DNA from 3 places in the Macrococcus epidermidis genome. Region 2 is predicted to be linked to each of the others. Evidence: riboswitches for the same ligand, from Rfam matches in the RefSeq annotation. Region 2 holds a riboswitch; each other region holds the start of a gene.
What was found. A riboswitch is a leader RNA that binds a small molecule or an ion and turns the genes downstream of it on or off. The one in region 2 is predicted to bind S-adenosylmethionine.
Positions count from the first base shown of each region.

Region 1: another riboswitch for S-adenosylmethionine. It lies ahead of KFV12_RS01055 (O-acetylhomoserine aminocarboxypropyltransferase/cysteine synthase family protein); the one in region 2 lies ahead of KFV12_RS01625 (methionine ABC transporter ATP-binding protein).
Region 3: another riboswitch for S-adenosylmethionine. It lies ahead of KFV12_RS04205 (methionine ABC transporter ATP-binding protein); the one in region 2 lies ahead of KFV12_RS01625 (methionine ABC transporter ATP-binding protein).

Region 1 is NZ_CP073819.1:193,932-198,161, forward strand. It holds gene KFV12_RS01050 (homoserine O-acetyltransferase/O-succinyltransferase family protein) at 1-547, opposite strand, end outside; gene KFV12_RS01055 (O-acetylhomoserine aminocarboxypropyltransferase/cysteine synthase family protein) at 548-1,825, opposite strand; SAM riboswitch class I at 1,917-2,012, opposite strand; gene KFV12_RS01060 (PPK2 family polyphosphate kinase) at 2,090-2,950, opposite strand; gene KFV12_RS01065 (GNAT family N-acetyltransferase) at 3,083-3,550, shown strand; gene KFV12_RS01070 (formate/nitrite transporter family protein) at 3,592-4,230, opposite strand, start outside.
Region 2 is NZ_CP073819.1:308,030-312,259, forward strand. It holds gene KFV12_RS01620 (efflux RND transporter permease subunit) at 1-2,604, shown strand, start outside; SAM riboswitch class I at 2,665-2,770, shown strand; gene KFV12_RS01625 (methionine ABC transporter ATP-binding protein) at 2,842-3,852, shown strand; gene KFV12_RS01630 (methionine ABC transporter permease) at 3,853-4,230, shown strand, end outside.
Region 3 is NZ_CP073819.1:774,417-778,646, reverse strand. It holds gene KFV12_RS04210 (methionine ABC transporter permease) at 39-731, opposite strand; gene KFV12_RS04205 (methionine ABC transporter ATP-binding protein) at 724-1,749, opposite strand; SAM riboswitch class I at 1,822-1,927, opposite strand; gene KFV12_RS04200 (thioredoxin family protein) at 1,967-2,278, opposite strand; gene KFV12_RS04195 (toprim domain-containing protein) at 2,250-2,639, opposite strand; gene gcvH (glycine cleavage system protein GcvH) at 2,732-3,100, opposite strand; gene KFV12_RS04185 (Spx/MgsR family RNA polymerase-binding regulatory protein) at 3,173-3,526, opposite strand; gene KFV12_RS04180 (thioredoxin family protein) at 3,670-3,990, shown strand; gene KFV12_RS04175 (nitroreductase family protein) at 4,036-4,230, opposite strand, start outside.

The sequences.
Region 1 (4,230 bases), 110 kb from region 2:
CACCAAATTCAGGATGAGTGCTGATTATGGTTAAGTCAGTCTTATCTTTAATATCTTGTATCACAAAATTTGTATAGCGTGATTGGGGTATATAGTAGCTTTGAAAATTATTTGTTAAAGGATGATCCACCAGAACATTATAAGCATATACACCAAACAATTTCTTATTACCTTTAAAAGTGAATTTCTCAATATTGTAATAGTGATGTAACGCAAATTGTGCTGCCCAGCAAATAAACAACCGCGTATGTTGTTGCGCTTTAGACCAATCTATGATGCTTTTAAGTTCTTCATAATAATAAACAGATGCAAAAGGAAGATGCTCTACAGGTGCTCCTGTTACGATTAACGCATCATAATCGTATCGTTGAGCTTGTTCGAAATTTATATAATGTTGCTTAGCATAATTTCTTTTTTCAGTATTTGTTTGATGTGTATCTAAATATAAAAAATCAATCATAGCTGTTTTAAAATGATGTTTAAACTGCAGTTCCGTTTCGAATTGATTTGGCATTAAATTAACGATTAGAATACGAGGAACAACCAATTAAATCACACTTAATCCTTGTTCCAGGTCTGCGATAATATCATCGATATGTTCAATGCCAATAGAAATTCGAATCGTTTCTGGACTTACACCTGCTGCGAGTTGTTCATCTTCTGTAAGTTGTGCATGTGTAGTAGAAGCGGGATGAATGATAAGCGATTTTGCATCTCCAACATTTGCAAGTAAAGAGAAGAGCTCAAGTGATTCGATAAACTTCTTACCGGCTTCACGTCCACCTTTAACTCCGAACGTAAAGATAGAACCTGCACCTTTCGGTAAGTATTTTTCTTGCAATGTTTTGTATGGACTGTCTGGTGTATCTGCATATTTAATCCAGGCAATCTTATCGTGATTGGAAAGAAACGCGATTACTTTTTGTGTATTTTCCACGTGACGCTCTACACGAAGCGAAAGTGTTTCTAATCCTTGGGTTAATAAAAATGAATTGAACGGTGAAATTGCTGCACCAGTATCTCTGAGTAGGGTTGTGCGTATCTTAAAGGCATAGGCAGCTTCACCAAAAGCTGCGGTAAAAATGAGATTATGATAGCTTGGATCAGGTTCGGATAAGTTTGTAAACTTACCATTATCCCAGTCAAAATTACCACTATCAATAATGACGCCACCAATTGAAGTACCATGTCCTCCTATAAATTTCGTTGCGGAATGTACGACAATATCTGCACCAAACTCAATTGGACGACACAGATAGGGAGAAGCAAAAGTATTATCGACGATTAAAGGAATACCATGATTGTGTGCAATGTTTGCAAGCGCTTCAATATCTTCAACATTTCCTTCAGGATTACCGATAGTTTCTACAAAAATAGCTTTTGTATTATCTTTTAATGCCTCTTTTACATGTTCTAAATTTGTCGTATCCACGAGTGTTGTTTCAATACCGAATTTCTTAAATGTGTGTTCGAATAAAGTGTGTGTTCCACCATATAAACTTGTAGTTGCTACGATGTGGTCACCGCTGTTCGCAATCGTTTGTATCGCATAAGTAATGGCAGCCATTCCTGAAGCGACAGCGACACCTGCTACACCACCTTCAAGTTCAGCAACACGTGTCTCAAAAGCAGCTGTTGTAGGATTTGTAAGTCTTGAATATATGTTACCTAATTCTTTTAAACCGAAGAGATTTGCAGCATGTTCCGTATCGTTGAATATAAATGATGTTGTTTGATAAATCGGAAGTGCACGTGCGTTCGTTTCCTTGTCGATAACTTGTCCTGCATGAACTTGCAGAGTTTCAAATTTGTAATGATTTGTCATAATGAATTCCTCCTGGCATTAAATTGTATTCCACACTAAATTTAATAAGAGGAGCAAAAAAATGAGCCTACCTCAAAGAAGTAGACTCATAAGCTCATCTTTCAGGTTATACCTGCTGGAATTAGCACCTAATTGAATAGGTTGCTGGGTTTCATAGGGCCAGTCCCTCCACCACTCTGGATAAGTAATATTTAGTTGTAAGAATTAAACATAATTCTAAAACGATTATTCTGAATTGTCAAATATTTATTTTGAAATTATTTGTTAGTTATTTTTTAATTTATTGATATATTCCTCTAGTTTCTGTTGATTTTCTTGTGAAATTTCAGGAAACTCAGGTTTTAATCGCTTTATTGTATCTATCATAACTTCTGTAACGATACGTCTTGTATGCCATTCATCATCTGCAGGTAAAATGAACCACGGACTATGTTCAGTAGATGTAGCTTCTAACATTTCAGAGAATATTTTTTGATAGTCATCCCAATACTCACGTTCTTTTACGTCATTGAATGAAAACTCCCAGTTCTTATCTTTATTAGTCATTCGCTCAAGTAAACGATCACGTTGCTCATCTTTGGACATGTTGAAGAAGAATTTAATCACTTCAAATCCATTTTCAGTTAAATAACGTTCATAGTCATTGATTTGACGGTATCGTGTTTTCCAAATTGATTCATCTATTTCATTATTTGGCGTTTCATGTTCTTCAACAGAATCATGTATTCTTGGCGCAAGTACATCTTCATAGTATGAACGATTAAAAATTCCAATTTGCCCACGCTCAGGTAACCCTTCATGATAACGCCATAAATAGTCGTGTTTAAGCTCTGTGTCATTCGGCTTACCGAAAGAAGTAGTCTTTAATCCTTGTGCACTTAGGTTAGAGAAGATATAACTGATAACTTCATCTTTTCCGGCGGCATCTAGTGCCTGCAGCACAACGATGATACCATTTTTTTCAGCAGCATGTAATTTTAGATGGAGCTTTTCAAGTTTTTCTGTTAAATCAGGCATGATATCGACTTTTATTTTATCGTTATTTTGTTTTTCATTTTCTGATGTTTTATAATTATTGAAATCAAATTTAGTATTGGGTATTACTTTATATTGGTTAATGTCCATAGAAACCCTCCATATCTTTTTTGAATGTTTTCCCTAGCAGATATAGAAGTAAACAGTATTTATATCAATTTGTTATAATTTAATAATAATCCTTATGCAATAAGATGACTTAAGAGAGGAAGAGAGCACTTTATGAAACTTATTCGATATACAAAAAACCACGAAGATTTACTATTACAATTTAAGTTAACTGAAGAACAATTAAAGTTTGTGAAAAGTCCGGAAGTAAACATCAGTGTGGCAAAAGAAGATACTAATCGCACACCAATTTTTGGACTAAATGAAGCGGGAATACCTGTTGTATTTTTTGTGTTACATGAACATAGTGAGTTTGAAAACAAATTTGAAGTGGATAACAGTATATACATAAGATCTTTTGCGACTGATTATAGGCATTTAAGAAATGGTTATGCAAAACAAGCGTTAATTGCTTTACCGGAATTCATTATGAGTCATTTTCCGCATATAAAATATATAACGTTACTTGTGGATGTCCCTAATACGGTTGCACACGACATGTATTTAAAACTTGGATTTGAACAAGGTAATCAAATAGAGGGCGAAAGATATCCAGCTTATTGCATGATCAAAAAAATATAAAAAATGCGTGAAGTTTACACTTCACGCAAATAAAAAGTTATTTAGTTTCTGATGACATCGTCTCTTCTACCGTTTAAGTATGCATAAACTAATCCGATAAATAAACCACCACCGATATAGTTACCGATATATGCGTAGAAAATATTTTTGAGTACATCGATCCAAGATAATGCATCGATATTGTAGAACATCATTCCGGCAAACAATCCAGCATTGTAAACAACGTGTTCGTAAGCCATAAATACAAAGATAACTACTCCGATACCGATAAAGAATACTTTAGCTAATACTTCCTTACATTGTAATGAAATATAAATACCGATATTGATAAAGAAGTTAGCGAATATCCCTTTAATTAGAATTGCATGCCAACTTGATGCTATTGTTTTTGCATCTACTGTTTTTGTTAATGCTGCTACCATTTCAGGTGTCATAACTTTAGTGCCTGTCATCATTCCAAATAAGATAAATCCACCAATAATATTTCCCAGGAAACATAACGTAAATATTTTTATAATTTTACCCATTGTGATTGTTTTGAAATAATAACCCACTGTAAAGAACATAAAGTTACTTGTTAATAATTCAGAATTAGTAAGTACGATCATTACGAGTGCGATACTGAATGCAATTGCCCCTACTAAATTGATAAGCCCTGCATTTTCAGTTGAAGCAAATTG
Region 2 (4,230 bases):
AAAGCGAAAAAGTTAACTGAAGATAGCGTATTACAGTTTATTAAAGGTGCTACAATGGATGCGCCACTTGGATTATATACTTTCGGTAATGATTTAAAGAGCATTATTGTAAATGGTCAGTTTACAAATGTAGAAGCATTAAAATCGCTTAAAATTCCGGTGACAGATAGTAGTGCTACTCAAAGCCAAACAGCCCCAAGTCAGTCGGCACAAATGCCACAAGATCCGGATCCGGCAGCACAGAAGGCTATGATGGAAGCGATGAAAAATGCCAAAGTGCCAACTGTGAAGTTATCAGAAGTAGCAGATATAAAAACAGTGCAAAGCCGTGAATCAATTTCTAAAACAAATGGTAAAGACTCATTAAGCGTGCAGGTTATCAAATCAGACGATGCGAACACTGTAACTTTGGCTAATGAAGTAAAAGAAAAAGTTAAACAATTTAAAAAAGACAATCCTGATATGAGTGCCGTACTTATGATGGATCAGGCAAAACCGATTGAAGATTCAGTTAAGACGATGGCGGAAAAAGCGATTATCGGTGCGATATTTGCGGTTATTATGATTTTGATCTTCCTAAGAAATATTCGTTCAACTTTAATTGCGGTTGTTTCTATTCCGATGTCTATTTTAATGGCGATGCTTATTTTAAAACAGATGGACATTTCACTTAACATTATGACGTTAGGGGCGATGACCGTTGCAATTGGACGTGTTATTGATGACTCGATTGTCGTTATTGAGAATATATTCCGTCGTATGTCGCTTAAAGGTGAGAAGTTAACAGGATTTGCATTAATCAGCAGTGCAACGAAAGAAATGTTCATTCCAATCATGAGTTCAACGATGGTTACAATCGCTGTATTCTTACCATTAGCTTTAGTATCTGGGTCTATTGGTGAAATCTTCAGACCATTTGCATGGACCGTTGTATTTGCATTACTTGCCTCACTTTTAATTGCGATTACTATCGTGCCGATGCTTGCACATACATTCTTTAAGAACGGTATTAAAGGTCATCATGACGATGAAGAGAAGGTTGGAAAGATTGCTGGATTCTATCGCAAGATATTAGACTGGTCATTAAGACATAAAGCGATTGTATCTGCATTAAGTGTGTTATTACTTGTGGGTAGTCTATTCTTAACACCTTATTTAGGTACGTCATTTATTTCTACAGGTGAAGATAAGTTACTGGCATTAACATACAAACCGAAACCAGGTGAAAAAGAAGAAGACGTTGTGAAAAAAGGTGAAGTAGTTCAGAAAATATTAGCTAAAAATGAAAACGTTGTGAATACACAGTTTTCTGTTGGTGGAGAAAATCCATTCAACCCTGTCGCATCTAATGATATGGCAATGATGGTTGAATACAAGAAAGATACACCAAACTGGGAAGATGAAGCGGATAAAGTGTTAGCGAAAATTGCTAAATTAAATCATGAGGGCGATTGGAAAAACCAGGACTTCGCAACAGGTGGTGCAACAAATGCGGTTACAGTAACCGTAAATGGACCATCGACAGAAGCTATTCGACCAGTCGTTGAAAAGTTAGAAAAAGAATTAAAAGATGTAAAATCATTAACAAATGTCAATACGTCACTTTCAGATAGTTACGATGCGTATACTTTAAAAGTAGATCATAATAAATTATCTGAGTTAGGTTTAACAGCTGGACAAGTTGCAATGACATTAAATCAACGTGGCGATGATAAAGTTGTAACGAAAGTTGGCGAAAAAGGACAATCAACGGAAGTAATCTTAACGAAGAAAAAAGAAGATAACTGGACGAAAGAAAAGTTAGAAAATACAAAACTTACATCACCATTAGGTAAATCAGTGAAATTAAGTGATGTTGTAAAGATTGAAGAAACTAAAACTTCTGACACGATTAAACGTGAAGATGGTAATATTTCAGCATCCGTTGAAGGTAAAATCAAAGGTAAAGATGTAAGTAAAGCAACACAAGATGTAACAGAAAAGGTTAATACTTTAAAACACCCTGATAATGTTGATGTTCACGTTGGTGGAACAAGTGAAGATATTGGAGAAAGTTTCTCTCAACTCGGGCTTGCAATGCTTGCAGCAGTAGGTATTGTTTATCTCATCTTAGTATTAACATTTAAAGGTGGACTTGCACCACTTGCAATCTTATTCTCATTACCATTTACAATTATCGGCGTAATATTAGGACTATTAGCTTTCAAAGAAACTTTATCAGTACCATCTATGATTGGTATGTTAATGTTAATTGGTATCGTTGTAACAAATGCTATCGTATTAATTGACCGTGTCATTAACAAAGAAGCAGAAGGTTTACCGACACGTGAAGCAATTTTAGAAGCTGCAACGACTCGTGTACGTCCAATACTTATGACAGCACTTGCTACAGTTGGCGCATTAATGCCGTTATTATTTGGTGGAGATGGTTCGGTATTAATTTCTAAAGCGCTTGCTGTAACGGTAATCGGTGGTTTAGTATCATCCACGTTATTAACATTAATTGTAGTTCCGATTGTATATGAATTATTGATGAAAATGCGTAATAAATTTACGAAAAGTAATACAACAACAGAGCGCGTAACCGTTGTAAATAAAAACTAAAGAATTCATTGACAATTGAAAATTTGAGTACTAATATAAATACCATATTAAAAATTAAATATCTTATCCAGAGAGACTGAGGGAATTGGCCCTATGACGTCTCAGCAGCGGGCTCTTACGAGTACTGTGCTAAATCCAACAAGCTATTATGCTTGATAGATAAGTGACTCATATATTACGTCATTGCTATTAAGCAATGACGTTTTTTTCTTTGGATAAGTAAGTGGAGGGAATAGATTGGCGATACAGTTTATTGATGTCAATAAGACATACAGAAGGAACGGTAAGACGACACAAGCGTTGAAAGATATTTATTTAATGATTCCAACCGGAAAGATATTTGGACTTATTGGTTATAGTGGTGCTGGAAAAAGTACTTTGCTCAGAACAATAAATTTACTCGAGAGACCTACGAGTGGCCAAGTGCTTGTCAATGATGTAGATATTACAACGTTAAACAAACAGAAACTACAAAAAGAACGATTAAACATAGGGATGATTTTCCAGCAGTTTAATTTAATCCAATCTAAGACAGTAGCGGAAAACATCGCATTCAGTTTAAAAGCAGCACATTTCCCTAAGAAACAGTATGATGATCGCATTACTGAATTACTTAATCTTGTAGGACTAACCCATCGCCGTGATAGTTATCCAAGAGAGTTGTCTGGAGGACAAAAGCAACGTGTCGGAATTGCACGTGCGCTTGCCAATGATCCGGAAATATTGTTGTGTGATGAAGCGACGAGTGCGCTAGATCCAGAGACAACAAAAAGTATATTAAACTTGATTCGCGATATTAATCAGAAATTAGGGATTACTGTCGTTGTAATTACGCATGAGATGGATGTCATAAAAGAAATTTGTGATGAAGTGGCCGTAATGGATAATGGAGAAATCGTGGAACATGCAGATGTATTTACTGTGTTTTCTAATCCACAAAGTGATTTAACAAGACACTTTGTAAATGATATCTATCATCTGGAATTACCAGATCAATATACGAAATTAAATGATGAACATAAAGAAATTATTACGGTTAAGTTTATTGGAGATAGTGCAGAAAGTGCCTTTATCAATAATTTATATAAGAAATTTAACTGCGATATCTCGATTATTCAAGGTAGGATTGAATACATACAGAATCAACCGATAGGTATATTAACTTTCGAAGTTACAGGTGATATTCAAGAAAGAATTGCTATAAATGAATACATAAAGAAATCGAACGGAATCGAGAGGGTGGCATAAATGAGCGATAAATTTCAAACACTTCTACCAGAATTATATAAAGCATTTTTAGAAACGATTTTAATGTCTAGTATTGCAATTACACTCTCTGTTCTTATTGGATTGCCACTTGGTATCCTTCTTTATTTAACACGCAATCAATTACTTTTACCGAATGGACCACTTAACTCGATATTAGGATTTATCGTCAATATCATCCGTTCGTTTCCGTTTATCATTTTGATGGTAGCGATACTGCCATTTGCTACCAAGATTGTTGGGCAGTCCCATGGTCCTTATGTTGCAAGTGTCGCTTTAACGCTTGCCGCTGTACCTTTATTTGCTAGACTTATCGAAACATCTTTAAAGGAAGTCGATAAAGGTGTCATTGAAGCATGT
Region 3 (4,230 bases), 470 kb from region 2:
TTTTTTGTATTATTTTTATAAAAATCCATTCTGGATAATTAACGTTTATCAACTTTCTTCGTAATAATGTCACCGACGAATTGAATGAGGAATACAATAATTAAAATAATTACTGTAGAAACAAAAATTACGTCATTTTGTCCTCTTGTGAATCCAACTAAGTAAGCTAAGTTACCTAAACCACCGGCACCAATAACGCCAGCGATTGCTGTAGAACCAACGAGTGCAATCGTTGTGACTGTAATACCAGATACAATTGCTGGTAAACTTTCAGGAATTAATACTTTTTTAATTAATGTCCATGTATTTGCGCCCATTGATTCAACAGCTTCGATTACACCTTTATCTATCTCTTTCAATCCAATTTCAACAAGACGTGCGTAGAAAGGTGCCGCACCAATAATTAAAGCTGGCAGTGCTCCTTTTACTCCACTGATTGTCTGCATGATTAAATTTGTAAATGGAAATAGCAATAAAATCAAGATAATAAATGGGATTGCTCGGAATAAATTGACGATAAAAGCTGTAACACTATAAAATACACGTGCTGCTTTTGACTTACTGCGAGAAGTTAAGAACAATATAATACCGATAATTAACCCAAATATAAATGTGAATATTGCAGAAATAAAAGTCATTGATAAAGTTTCAACGGTTGCAGTCCATACATCTGCCCATACCACATTTTTCATGCTTAACATATCTGTCAATGTTTTAATAAAATTATCCATGTCTTTCTACCTCCATCTCAACACCATGGCTTTTTAATTCTTCAGCGATAGGTTGAAGTGATCCGTTAACTTCTTTAACATGAACAATTAAATTACCGAAAGATCCTGATTGAGTATGTTTAACATTTCCTGCTAAGATATTCATCTCGATGCCGTACTTCTTAATTACTTTACTTACGATAGGCTGGCCAGTTGAAGAGCCAACAAATTTTAATTTCAGGATACTGCCATGTGGATATGCTTGTTTAATCTCTTCGATTGAAGTCTCAGTTTCATTATCCTGGATATCATCACGTACAAAACGTTTTGTGATAGTTGTTTTTGGATTATTAAATACTTCTATCACTGATCCTTCTTCAACCACTTTCCCTAACTCCATTACAGCTACTTTGTGACAGATCTTGCGGATAACTTCCATCTCATGGGTGATTAAAATTATGGTTAAGTTCAACGTTTTATTGATATCAACTAATAGTTCTAGAATTTCATCTGTCGTCTGTGGATCTAAAGCACTCGTTGCTTCATCACAAAGTAAAACGTCAGGATCATTACTTAATGCACGGGCAATACCTACACGTTGTTTTTGCCCTCCTGACAATTCTGATGGATAAGCATTTTCTCTGCCTTCTAATCCAACAAGTTTAATCAAAGATTTCACTTTAGGACTAATGTCGCTCTTTTTAACGCCGGCTATTTCAAGAGGTAATGCAATATTGTCATATACCGTTCTACTCCAAAGTAGGTTAAAATGCTGGAATATCATTGATATTTTTTGACGTTCTTTATTCAGTTGCTGCTTTGACAGTTTATTGATGGTACTGCCATTTACAATCACGTCACCACTCGTCGGTAATTCTAATCCGTTAAACATTCGAATTAATGTACTTTTCCCGGCACCACTGAAACCAATAATACCGTAAATCTCACCGCTTTGAATTTCAAGATTTACGTTATCGACAGCTTGTATATTTCCTTTTTTTGTTGTAAATGTCTTTACAACATTGTTTAATGTAATCAAATTTGGCCTCCTAACAAAAAAACGTCTCTCCTATGTGAACATAAGAAAGACGATAATTATCTATTTTCGACTCTCTCATCTTCTAAAGTTAATATAACTTTATGTGAATTGGCACCATGTCATTATTGACGGTTGCCGGGTTTCATAGGGCACATCCCTCCACCACTCTGGATAAGAGTTTATTTAGTTGTTTTATGAATATGTTCTTTATCTTAAGTCAATTTGAAGTATTCGTCAACAGTAAATTTAAATTTTCATACAAAGTTGTTACGGACTCAAATTGATAAGAAATATTTTCGACTATCCCATTACGAATAAACAATAGCACAGGTACACTTTTTATTTCATAATACTGACTTAAATTTTCATAATAATTTAAATCAATTTTTATAACGGGTATATTTAGAGATGCAGCAGTAATATCTAACATCTTTTCTGCAAGCTTACATGTACCACAAAACGGGGTATATCCAAATAGAATAAATGGTTGATCTGAAATTTCAAATTGCAAAAGCTGATTTAAGTTCATATTGCGCGGGCTTACCTTTCCATATCAATTGTTGTTTTACATCAAACTGATGTTTCATCATCGTTCTTGCTAAATAATCTAGTGGACAATTACCCACCTCACCGTATTTCGGATCAATATGAATATGATTACTTTCACTCACATGGCGTTTAAACCAAGATCTAATTTTACGTCCAGCTTTATCACTATCGGTCATAATATAAACTTTATGATGGTACAAATCTTCAATCATATCATCCAGTTTTCCGATACCCATCGTGCCATTGGTGCATATAATATGTACAGGTTCCGTTAATACTTCTTGTAATCTTAGTTTGTCACGCTTTCCTTCTACAACGATAACTTTAGTAATTACAGACATGTCCATCACCTTTTTATCATATTGTATTCAGTTTTAGCAATTTGATAATAAAAAAATTCCTTGATAAATTATTATCAAGGAAATTATACCATTTATGCGTTAATCATTTCATCATATTGTGCTTGATCCATTAATTCTTCAAGTGCAGCATCGTCAGCTTCAACTTTAATCATCCAAGCTTGATCCATTGCTGATTCGTTTACTAATTCAGGAGAATCTTCTAATTCAGAGTTAACTTCAATAACTTTGCCTGAGATAGGAGCATATAATTCAGATACAGTTTTTACTGACTCAACGCTACCAAAAGGAGCACCAACTTCGATTTCATCTCCAACTTCTGGTAATTCAACGAATACGATATCCCCTAATTCAGATTGTGCGAAATCTGTAATACCGATTGTTTTAACATTATCTTCTGATTTTACCCATTCGTGATCTTTTGAAAATTTTAAGTTTGACATTATAAACCCTCCGTTTAATTAAAGTACTATCACTATAATAATGACACATTGTAAGCGTTTATTCAATCATTTTTATAACCAAGTATCGCTATATTCTTTTTCTTTAAAGCCTAAAGTAATTTTATTGCCATTAACAGCTAACGGTCTTTTAACTAACATACCATCTGAAGCAAGTAATTCAAACTTTTCATCATCTGACTTTTCGCTTAATGTTTCTTTAAGGTTTAATGCTTTAAATTTAGCACCCTGTTTATTGAAAAGCGCATCAACATCAACATTTGTCTGCTCTACAATCGCTTTAAATTCAGCAGCCGTGGGAGTAAGTTCAACGATATGGATAGGTTCAAAACTAACGCCATGTGTTTCTAAATATTTTGCTGCCTTTCTACATGTACTACAATTTGGTAACTGATAAAATTTTATCATCATAGGCCTCCTTCTTAATTTAACCTAATATTAACAATTATTCTTAAAGGTTACAACTGCAATCCTTATCGTTTAATAATTTATTAAAAAGGTATATAATTATCATATAAATAAATTATATAAAACACTGTGAGGGAATAATTATGAGAACAATAAGTCAATATGAAGAATTTAAAGAAATTATAAATCAAGATGAGAAAGTAATCGTAAAATTCTTTGCAGATTGGTGTCCCGATTGTACACGTATGGATTTCTGGATTGATCCTATTGTAGATGAATACAATGATTATACATGGTATAAAATCAACCGTGACCAAGTACCTGAAGCTGCTGATGAGAATGAAGTAATGGGTATCCCAAGTATCCTTATCTTTGAAAAAGGTGAAAAATTAGCACATCTTCATTCTGCTAACGCAAAAACACCTGAATCAGTTAAAGCATTTTTAGCCGAGAACTTAAAATAAAATTTTAAATTTATAAACCATCCATTGATGAAATGGATGGTTTTTTTAATATGTTGAAATTAAATTATTATTCTTTCGTGGCTTATATTCTGATTCCGTTTGAGCTGTTAAATAAACCGCTCCATAAATCATTTCATCAGCCTCGCAACCTAGATGTTTTGATAACTCTGGGTGTAGTAAAGGTGGTTGTGTTTTAATACAGCTCCCTATCTTTTCTTCATATAAAGCTAATGAAAGCGT